Regions from separate parts of the Ammoniphilus soli genome, predicted to be linked through region 3. Evidence: riboswitches for the same ligand, from Rfam matches in the RefSeq annotation. Region 3 holds a riboswitch; each other region holds the start of a gene.
What was found. Region 3 has a riboswitch for cyclic di-GMP ahead of ABLT31_RS21400 (hypothetical protein). Riboswitches for the same ligand answer to the same signal wherever they lie in the genome.
Positions count from the first base shown of each region.

Region 1 (2,199 bases), on a different contig from region 3:
TATGCGCTTGTTCTAGGCACTTCTCAATGGTTGGATATTTCCGATTATCGAGTTATCGTCTTTCCGCTGGGCCTTCTTTTGTTGGTTTTTAGCCTTTGGTCGCTGCCAAATCTTCAAGAAGTCAACTATTTACTGACATATGTAGTATTCAATAATTTGGCCTATGAAATGATCATCCCGCTATTACTATTACTCATCCATACCATAAGGAAAAAGATGGTTTCGAAGTAGATTTAAAGCCCAAATGAGTTAGTACCGTAGCAAGTTCCTATCCGCGCATCATTGATTTCTCCAGGTTTCATGGGCCATTCATGAAATATTGGGAGTAGCTAGAGCCCATGGAAGATGAGCTAAAGAAAATTGAAGAGTTGCACAATCTGATACCTGAACATTCCCAAGATATGATTATCCGTTTCACGTCACTGGGGATTTTAACCTATGTATCACCTGCTTCCAGTCTTCATCTTGGTTATGAACTAGAAGAGCTAGTCGTAAAAACGGATAAGAAACTCAGCGGTTTATTAGAAAGTGAATTAATCGATTTTGAATTATTTATAAGGCATAAAAGTGGGAAACGAGTAGAGGTAAGGACTACCCTTTCACTAATTATATCAAAGGGGAATAGGTAGACCTCTCTTTCTTTGTCACAGATATTACAGAACAAAAGCAACCCGAAGAATTCATTAGATCAGAACAGTTATCCGTTGTAGGAGAATTAGCTGCTGGTATCATGTTAGTACACTTGCAAGACAATGCAGTATCAATGAAACCGCTCCAAAAACCGTCACATTTTTCCTTTTTTGCCCATGATATAATTTGGATAGAAATTTAATACTTACAAATCGATAATGGCATACTCACCCGAAAGGGGAGGACGCAAAGCCTACGGGTCTAAGGTGATAAAAGCTATGGCAGCCGGGTTACCGAAATTGTGCATATTCCTTATAAAGAGAACCGCTCAGTTTCATTAGAGTGATCTTTTTTATTTACTGGAGGGGATTAGCATGGTTTCTATTGATGAAATAAGAAAAGAGATCGAACAATTAAGGGCGGAGATGGAGAATAAGGCCATGGAGCATCAATTGAACTTTTTGCACCCGGAAGTCGTCCATCTAAGTCAGTTATTAGACAAGCTGATTGTACAAGTGATGCAGGAGGAGCTAGCCATCCATACATGTGCATAAAATGAGAGCCTACATAATACAAGGCTGTAGGCTTTTTCCTTTTAAATCGTCACTTATTGAACAATTCTTCCCGGTAGCTTATTATTTGCTAACGGAGTCAATAGTTGAGGAGCCATGATGATAGCGGCTCCTCTTTTTGTTCAGCTATTGGGCAGTTATCTTCAGTAAGTTTTATCCCTAACGCCATTTTTTTGTTTTAAAGCAGTTATTCTAAACCCAGAATATCATTTTTGTGTTTTCGTATAGAGATTAATAAGTTAAAACCCAGCCTTATTTGGCTGGGTTTTCTTTTATCCATTTCTCTGCCCACTTTTCACACTCTTCCATCATGGGTTTTAATGATCGACCCTTTTCCGTCAGTTCGTATTCAATGCGGATTGGGATTTCAGGATACACGTTCCTTCTTACAATATCCGCTGCCTCCAACTCCTTAAATCGTTCTGACAACACTCTATCACTGAGGGTTGGGATGATTCTGGATATATCTTTAAATCTGGCTGGACCGTTCATTAAGACACGAATAATTAAACCTGTCCATCGTTTGCCCAGTAGTTCAAAAGCGGACTCAAATGTAGGACAGAGCGTAAAGTCTTTCATGGAAACCACCTCCAATTATAATTTTTTATAAGGTACTTGACGTAAGTAAGTATAACACAGTATGATACTTACATAAAGTTAGTTATAATAAAAAGTCAGTAAATAATAAAAGGTAAAAAGAGGGGGCAGTCTTAATGAATCTTGGTCTTTTAATCATTCGTTTAGTCATTGGTCTAACATTTATGGGACATGGCGCTCAAAAACTGATTGGTTGGTTTGGAGGGTATGGACCGAAAGGAACCGGCGGTTGGATGGAATCCATTGGGATGAAACCCGGTGTCCAAATGGCAATCCTTGCAGGATTAAGTGAATTAGTAGGAGGCTTGCTTTTTGCTGCGGGGTTTTTGACGCCTATCGGCGCACTACTCATCGCTGCTACCATGGTGGTGGCTATTTTGAAAGTTCATGGACAAAACGG
Region 1 covers NZ_JBEGDL010000013.1:149,438-151,636, reverse strand. The annotation lists gene ABLT31_RS23070 (GerAB/ArcD/ProY family transporter) at 1-231, shown strand, start outside; gene ABLT31_RS23065 (PAS domain S-box protein) at 339-629, shown strand; cyclic di-GMP riboswitch class I at 841-928, shown strand; gene ABLT31_RS23060 (Spo0E family sporulation regulatory protein-aspartic acid phosphatase) at 1,005-1,184, shown strand; gene ABLT31_RS23055 (winged helix-turn-helix transcriptional regulator) at 1,455-1,781, opposite strand; gene ABLT31_RS23050 (DoxX family protein) at 1,916-2,199, shown strand, end outside.
Region 1: another riboswitch for cyclic di-GMP. It lies ahead of ABLT31_RS23060 (Spo0E family sporulation regulatory protein-aspartic acid phosphatase); the one in region 3 lies ahead of ABLT31_RS21400 (hypothetical protein).

Region 2 (2,199 bases), on a different contig from region 3:
TAGGGCTTTCTTTTGTGTGGAGGCACCATTTAGCTTCATTACTAAGGCAGATTGGTCTCCATCAATAGCCATTTGAAGAGATTGTCGGGTATTAGCTTCATAGGCAACCATGAGGGTTTGCAAGCTGCTGAACAAATCTTTTTCTTCCTTTGTTAACTCCAGCTTGCTGAAGGCTTCGATATTTTGTTTAGCTTTCTCAAGATTTTGCCCAACGGCAGCATTCAGTTTGTCTGCAGTCTGTCTTATGGCACTTGCATTCATTAAGATGACGGTATTTTCGGAGAGAGCCTTGTTGACTTCCATGAGCTGGATAACGGGTATAAATCTTTCCTGATACATTGAGCGAAGATGGGAATTCGATTCAAACAGCAGGTAGAGCCCTAAGTAGCCCACACTGCCCAAAATCATACAAATGGCACTAAAGACTATCAGGAATTTCCGGGAGATGCGCATATTATAAATAAATTTCAAAGCTTCCTACCTCGCCCTCAACATATTTATTTTTACTTATGTAATAACCAAGCTATATCCATGTTTCCAACTTGTTCAATTTGGACAGGAATACTTAGAGCAGGTTCAGACTCGTTGAAACTAGTCGAGCCAAAAAAAATCGTTGGTGGAGTAATGTCGATGGAGAAGCCCTTTTGAAAGATATGAGCGGATAAGTTTCCAGCAATCATATTACCAAATTCCCCAGTGAACGATTCTAGCATTTCACCTTCTAAAGCCATACCAAATAGATTTTGACCAAGCAATCCAAAGGTCTCAGAAGTTCCTTTCACTAGTAGCCGGCCCCGTATATCTCCAGTAACATCAATCAGAACCCCCCATTCGGGTTCGCGGACAAGCGGAATCTGTTTAACGGGTTCCTGAAGAGACAGGGAAAGGGATGATGGTGGGAACAACTTGGAAGAGTGTCTCTACTATTTGTGAGATTTTTCCGTTGTATGTCATGATCAATCAGCTCTTTCTGTAAATTTGGGAAAAATAAAAAACTATTCTTAAAAAGAATAGCCGTTTAGCACACTTCCAACATTGGCTTATCGGCAACCTGGCAATCGTGGCTCAAGTAGAGCTTTAGACCCATGGCTTTGCGTCCCTATCTTTCGAGTAGGTTTGCCTTTATTTCTCCGCCTTTCTTTATTCGTTTAATAGTTCTATTTTACCTATAGCGTTCCTAATTTTCAATAAAATTCATGGAATCCATTAAGTTAAATAAGAAGGTTAAATAAGAAGATCCAAGCCAATCTTGGTTCTTTTGGCCTGGATCTTTAGTAAGGCAATTTTAATGGCGTATTTTTCTAGCAAAATTAATTCCTCTACGTCTTAAAACTTTCTTGAGCTGGGGGATCATGCGTGTCCCAGATTTCATTGGCGAGTCGCATAAAGGACAACCCGGTGTGGTTTCTAATGAATAGTTTTTTCTCATCCAGCCTTTACAATCTGTAGATTCGCATTCCCAGACTTCAGTTGGGATCGCATCAGGATCGGGAGTATGGTCAGGAACAGCTTCGGGGAGGGATGTTTGATGTTCAAATTGTTCTGACATGCTGCATTCCGCCCTTCCTTAGAAATAAGATCAAGGAACCTTCATATTATCTCCTGGAATAAGCAAGGAAGTACATGTATTTTGTTCCAACTGAACTTTGAACAAAGGATGACACTTTGATGTTAGGTGCAAAAAACAAAAAAAACCTGGTACAATAAAGAAGAAGACAGGAATGAGACAGGAGCGAGCAAGTTGTTGGGATTTGTAAAGAAGTATCTATGGCCTCAAGCGAACTCTAAACCAGTAATTAAATCAGAGGGGGAAGTTTTAAGATCCTTAGTTGAACTTATTCCCCCTCATGTAAGCCGTGACGATGTTGTGTTTTTCTGTATTGGAACCAATCAAATTAGCGGGGACTGCCTGGGACCTTTGGTTGGATCCTATCTTAAAACCAATGGTTATGCCAATGTGTTTGGAACTTTACAGGATCCTATAGATGCAAAGAATATTAAAGAAAAAATACTGGAAGTTCCAAAAGGAAAATTTATTATTGCTATCGATGCTGCCCTAGGAACCTTTTCTTATGTAGAAAGTTTTTCTGTTTTCACGGGTCCCCTTCGTCCAGGTGCAGGAATTGGGAAGGAACTGCCAGCTATCGGTAATGTAGGGATAGTCGGAATAGTGAATCTGAAGGATTGGAGAACGGATAG
Region 2 covers NZ_JBEGDL010000007.1:251,326-253,524, forward strand. The annotation lists gene ABLT31_RS16450 (methyl-accepting chemotaxis protein) at 1-471, opposite strand, end outside; gene ABLT31_RS16455 (chemotaxis protein CheX) at 504-905, opposite strand; cyclic di-GMP riboswitch class I at 1,043-1,131, opposite strand; gene ABLT31_RS16460 (cold-inducible protein YdjO-related protein) at 1,286-1,549, opposite strand; gene yyaC (spore protease YyaC) at 1,676-2,199, shown strand, end outside.
Region 2: another riboswitch for cyclic di-GMP. It lies ahead of ABLT31_RS16455 (chemotaxis protein CheX); the one in region 3 lies ahead of ABLT31_RS21400 (hypothetical protein).

Region 3 (2,199 bases):
TGTGAAGGTGGGGAACCGCCCTCGTAAACAAATTAGCGGAAATAGACATGCTTAAGGTATTCCAGTAGTACGTAAAACCATCCTGTTATTCATTATTTTTAGAAAAGGAGAAAAGATATGGCTAGACTTTTTATCATTTGTCTTCATTGTAATAAGGACTTTCCTTCCCCCCTCCAAATGGACATAGATGCGTTTGACTCAGCTCTAGGCGGTAATTCAGTAAGGTGTCCTTATTGTGAAGATCGTACTGTTTGTACCAAGGATAATATGAAGATCGTTTAGCTCTTTTCTCCTACAACAATGTTTGTTCTGGTAAAATAAATAGACTATACCGAGGTTATTTCAATATGGTTTGTATTCAAATTAATTGTGAAAGCTGTTAGTTATGGTTAGTTTTTTGAAAAATAATTACTTGTTAATTTTATTGCGCACTTTATCTTTTTGTATAAGACTTTGATTACTAAACTCTGCTTTAGCTTCAGACACTAAATCCGTTTTCAAACCAGAATCTTCAAGTTCCTTCTTCATTTGTTCTAATAACTGATTAAATTTTAAAGTTATTTCATCCCGAAGCTGTATTCCTTTTGCGATTATTTCTGATGGATTACCTTTTCCTGATAATGCATCCGATACTAATTTGTTTATACTTGATTTTGCTTCACCTTCTAATTGTTTAAACATGGGGTAATATTTGTTTTTGACATCATTTTCAGTTACAACTTTTTGTTGATGGCTAACATTTCCCTCGTTTTTAGCATACACTGCCCCTGAAAACCCACTAATAATAGTTACTGCAACTAACGGTACAAGCGCTACTTTGACAATTTTCATTTTGTTTTCCCCTCTCGGTAACTGGCTGGCATCTCCATATTCTGGTTTAGCCCCTTTAGTTTTGCGTCACCATTTTTCAATGGCTTTGCCTTTGTCGTAGGATTGATTGTTTTGTCGAATCCGAAGAAAATCTTACCAATATTATTTGAAGTGAGTATAAAAAGTTTATTAAGTTTTCATTAACGTGTTATTAGATAAAAAAGAAAAGCACCTAAATAGCTATTAGATGCTTTTGGACATTTTTTACTAAGAAGCAAAATGGCTTATTTCTCATCCTCCCCCTACCGGCAACACCACATCCACCGTCGTCCCCTTCCCTACCTCACTTTCGATCAGCAGCCTTCCGCCATGTGCCTCGATGATCTTATAGCTGACCATCAGCCCAAGGCCTGTCCCTTTTTCCTTCGTCGAATAAAATGGCTCTCCCAGCCTTTCGATGCGGTCTTCCGGGATGCCAATTCCTTGATCTTTAAATTGGATCACCACATAGTCCGGGTTAGGACGGTGAACTTGAATCGCCAGCTCTCCTCCCCAAGGCATGGCTTCCATGGCGTTTTTCAGGATATTAATAAACACCTGCTTCAATTGATTTTCTCCACAGGTAATGAGCGGCAAGTTCTTGGGCCAGGTGGCTGTAATGTCGATCTTGTTCATGATCGCTTGCGTATTGGCGAGAGTAATGACATGATGAAGGATCTTTTTCAGGTCCTTTTGCTCAAATTCCAGCACCTGCGGCTTGGCGAGCATCATAAATTCACTGACGATGAAGTTGATTCGGTCCAGCTCGGAAAGCATGATGTCATAGTAATGCTTGTTTTCGCTGCTTTGCTCATTTAATAATTGGACAAATCCACTGAGGGTAGCCAAGGGATTGCGGATCTCATGGGCGACGCCAGCCGCCAGTTGGCCGACGATCGACAAGCGGTCGGATTTGCGAAGCATTTCTTCCGCTCGTTTCCAATCCCTAATGTCCCGCGCAATCCCATACACCCCCACAATCTCCCCGTGTACGACAATTGGTACATTCTTGACGCTCATGTCAATGCGATGCCCGTCTTTATGGCGAAAGGGAATTTCAAAGCTGGGATGGTCGCCCGCTAAGGCGGCTCTAAAGTTCTTTCTCACCTTCTCGATATCTTCCTCGAAAACCAGTTGGCTAAAATCCATGGTTTGTAGCTCTTCCAGCGTATAACCTGTTACTTTTTCACAGGCGGCATTGGCCGTCATGAGATTTCCGTAAACATCAAAGGAGGCAATCGGATCCGGATTTTGTTCAAATAACGATTTGTATCGTTCTTCCGCTTCTTTTCGTTCGGTGATGTTGCGGCCGATCACGACCAGCCCTTTTCGTAGTCCATCAGGATGGGT
Region 3 covers NZ_JBEGDL010000012.1:59,886-62,084, forward strand. The annotation lists gene ABLT31_RS21395 (hypothetical protein) at 1-55, shown strand, start outside; gene ABLT31_RS21400 (hypothetical protein) at 409-831, opposite strand; cyclic di-GMP riboswitch class I at 845-931, opposite strand; gene ABLT31_RS21405 (PAS domain-containing sensor histidine kinase) at 1,102-2,199, opposite strand, start outside.

Region 4 (2,199 bases), on a different contig from region 3:
AGAGCATTTTAACGAAAGACATTGAACTGTTCGAAAAAAAGGTAAACAAACGAGATATTGCAGTGTTTTGCCGTCAATTCTCCACTTTATTGCAAGCGAGTGTAGGAATGGTAGAATCGTTGCAAGTACTTGCTCAGCAAACCGTAAATAAACCTTTGAAAAAAGCGCTCTTAGCCGTATTGGAAGATGTCCGAACAGGAACAGCCTTTTCGAAAGCATGTCAGAATCATCCTAAGATCTTCCCGGAGATGTTTATAAGTATGGTTCGTGCGGGAGAAGCCAGTGGAACATTGGATGATGTATTGGATCGGTTGGCTACTTTTTTTGAAAAGGAAAATATGATAGCGGGAAAAATTAGATCTGCGCTAATTTATCCTGCTACTGTTAGTATGCTTTCTCTAACTGTCGGATTTTTTATGATGTGGAAGATTGTTCCTAATTACGTCTCGATGTTTCAAAATATGGGTTTGGAACTACCGCTTGTCACCCGCATCGTGATGAAGCTCAGTACGTTCATAACGTCTTTCTGGTACTTGTTTTTAATGATACCCATAGTGCTCCTACTAGTAATTAGAACGGTTAAGAAAACGAAGGCAGGACGGTATCGTGTAGATTATCTCAAGTTAAAAATCCCGATCTTCGGTTTACTGTTCTTAAAATCTTCCCTGGCACGCTTCAGTCGAACGTTCTCCACATTATTTGCGGCAGCCGTTCCCATTGTTCAGATTATCGGTATTGTTTCTCATGTTGTCGGCAATGAAGTCGTTTCTCGATCTTTGGAACAAGCCAAGGAGAATGTTAAAAACGGCCAACCCCTAGTTAACCCGTTTCGGAACAATGCCATCTTTCCTCCAATGCTAGTGCAAATGATTGCTGTAGGAGAAAAAACAGGAAAGCTAGATTCCATGCTGGAAAAAGTAGCAGACTTCTATGAAGACGAAGTAGAGCGAATGGCTGGCAATTTAAGGTCGTTAATTGAACCCCTCATGCTGATTGTTGTCTCCGGTGTTGTAGGTTTTATCGTACTTGCCGTTTTGCTGCCTATATTCTCCATGTATAAAGGCCTACAATAAACTTTAGAAAAACTTAATAAAAAAGTCACAGGTTGTATCTATTCAGCCTGACAAATTTTATATATAATGTAACAAGAATTCATATTTAAGTAGTTTTTGGGAAGCATTGATCTCCATTCTGCACTTTGGGCACTTGGAATGGAAGGAGCTAGTAGTGCAACCGACCCGTCCCGGAATACCCGAGGGCGGTTTTTTAGTGCCAAAATCATGCAACAGAGGAAAAAAGGGGAGGAATGCAGCATGGTATCGAAATTGAAGAAGTTATGGAGTAATCAGCGTGGGGTAACGTTGATCGAGTTGCTGGCGGTTGTTGTTATTTTAGGGATTATCGCGGCGATTGCAGCTCCGAGTGTGATTACGAATTTTGATGATGCAAAGAAGAACTCGGATAGTCAAACAGAAAAGATTGTTATTGATGCAGCTCAAAGATATCTTCTGGACGGAAAAGCATTAACTAATGATTCTGTTGCAATTGATAAACTTATAGAGGAAGGTTACTTAACGACTGAACCAAAGTGGTCAGATGGAACTGAAGTTAGTGGTGTTGGTGTAACTATGGATACAGGAACGAAAAAAGTAAAAGGTTATACATTATCTCCAGTTAACCCAACGGATTCAGAGTAATTAACCAATCTCCCAGACAACCCCTTGCGGTGGTTGTCTCTTTTTTTATACTGTCAGAATTATAACTCCGTTACATTATATGGACAGTACGAGGAAAACTTGTAGCTTTTTCCTAACTCGACATTATGGGGTCAAGTTAGGAAATTTGTGCGAGCCAAGTTTTCTTGCCCATCATGAAAGGAGGCACTCATGGAATTTTCAATCTCTCTCTTTTTCATCACATTCTTTCTTTTCATATCTTCTTTTCTCAATGTCGTTGCGATCCGAATCCCCAAAGGAGAGTCCATTGCTTTTCCGCCCTCTCATTGTGTGAAGTGTAACCATCGCCTGGGGCCTTTGGATTTAGTTCCGATTCTGAGCTATGTCTTCCTGAAAGGGAAATGCCGATACTGCAAGGCTCGAATTTCCCCAGTCTATCCATTAGGGGAAATGTTCACCACTATCTTGCTAGTATTTACTTATTATAAAATTGGATTTAGTAAAGAATTGCTTGTAGCTATCC
Region 4 covers NZ_JBEGDL010000009.1:223,654-225,852, forward strand. The annotation lists gene ABLT31_RS18780 (type II secretion system F family protein) at 1-1,073, shown strand, start outside; cyclic di-GMP riboswitch class II at 1,164-1,248, shown strand; gene ABLT31_RS18785 (type II secretion system protein) at 1,314-1,697, shown strand; gene ABLT31_RS18790 (prepilin peptidase) at 1,887-2,199, shown strand, end outside.
Region 4: another riboswitch for cyclic di-GMP. It lies ahead of ABLT31_RS18785 (type II secretion system protein); the one in region 3 lies ahead of ABLT31_RS21400 (hypothetical protein).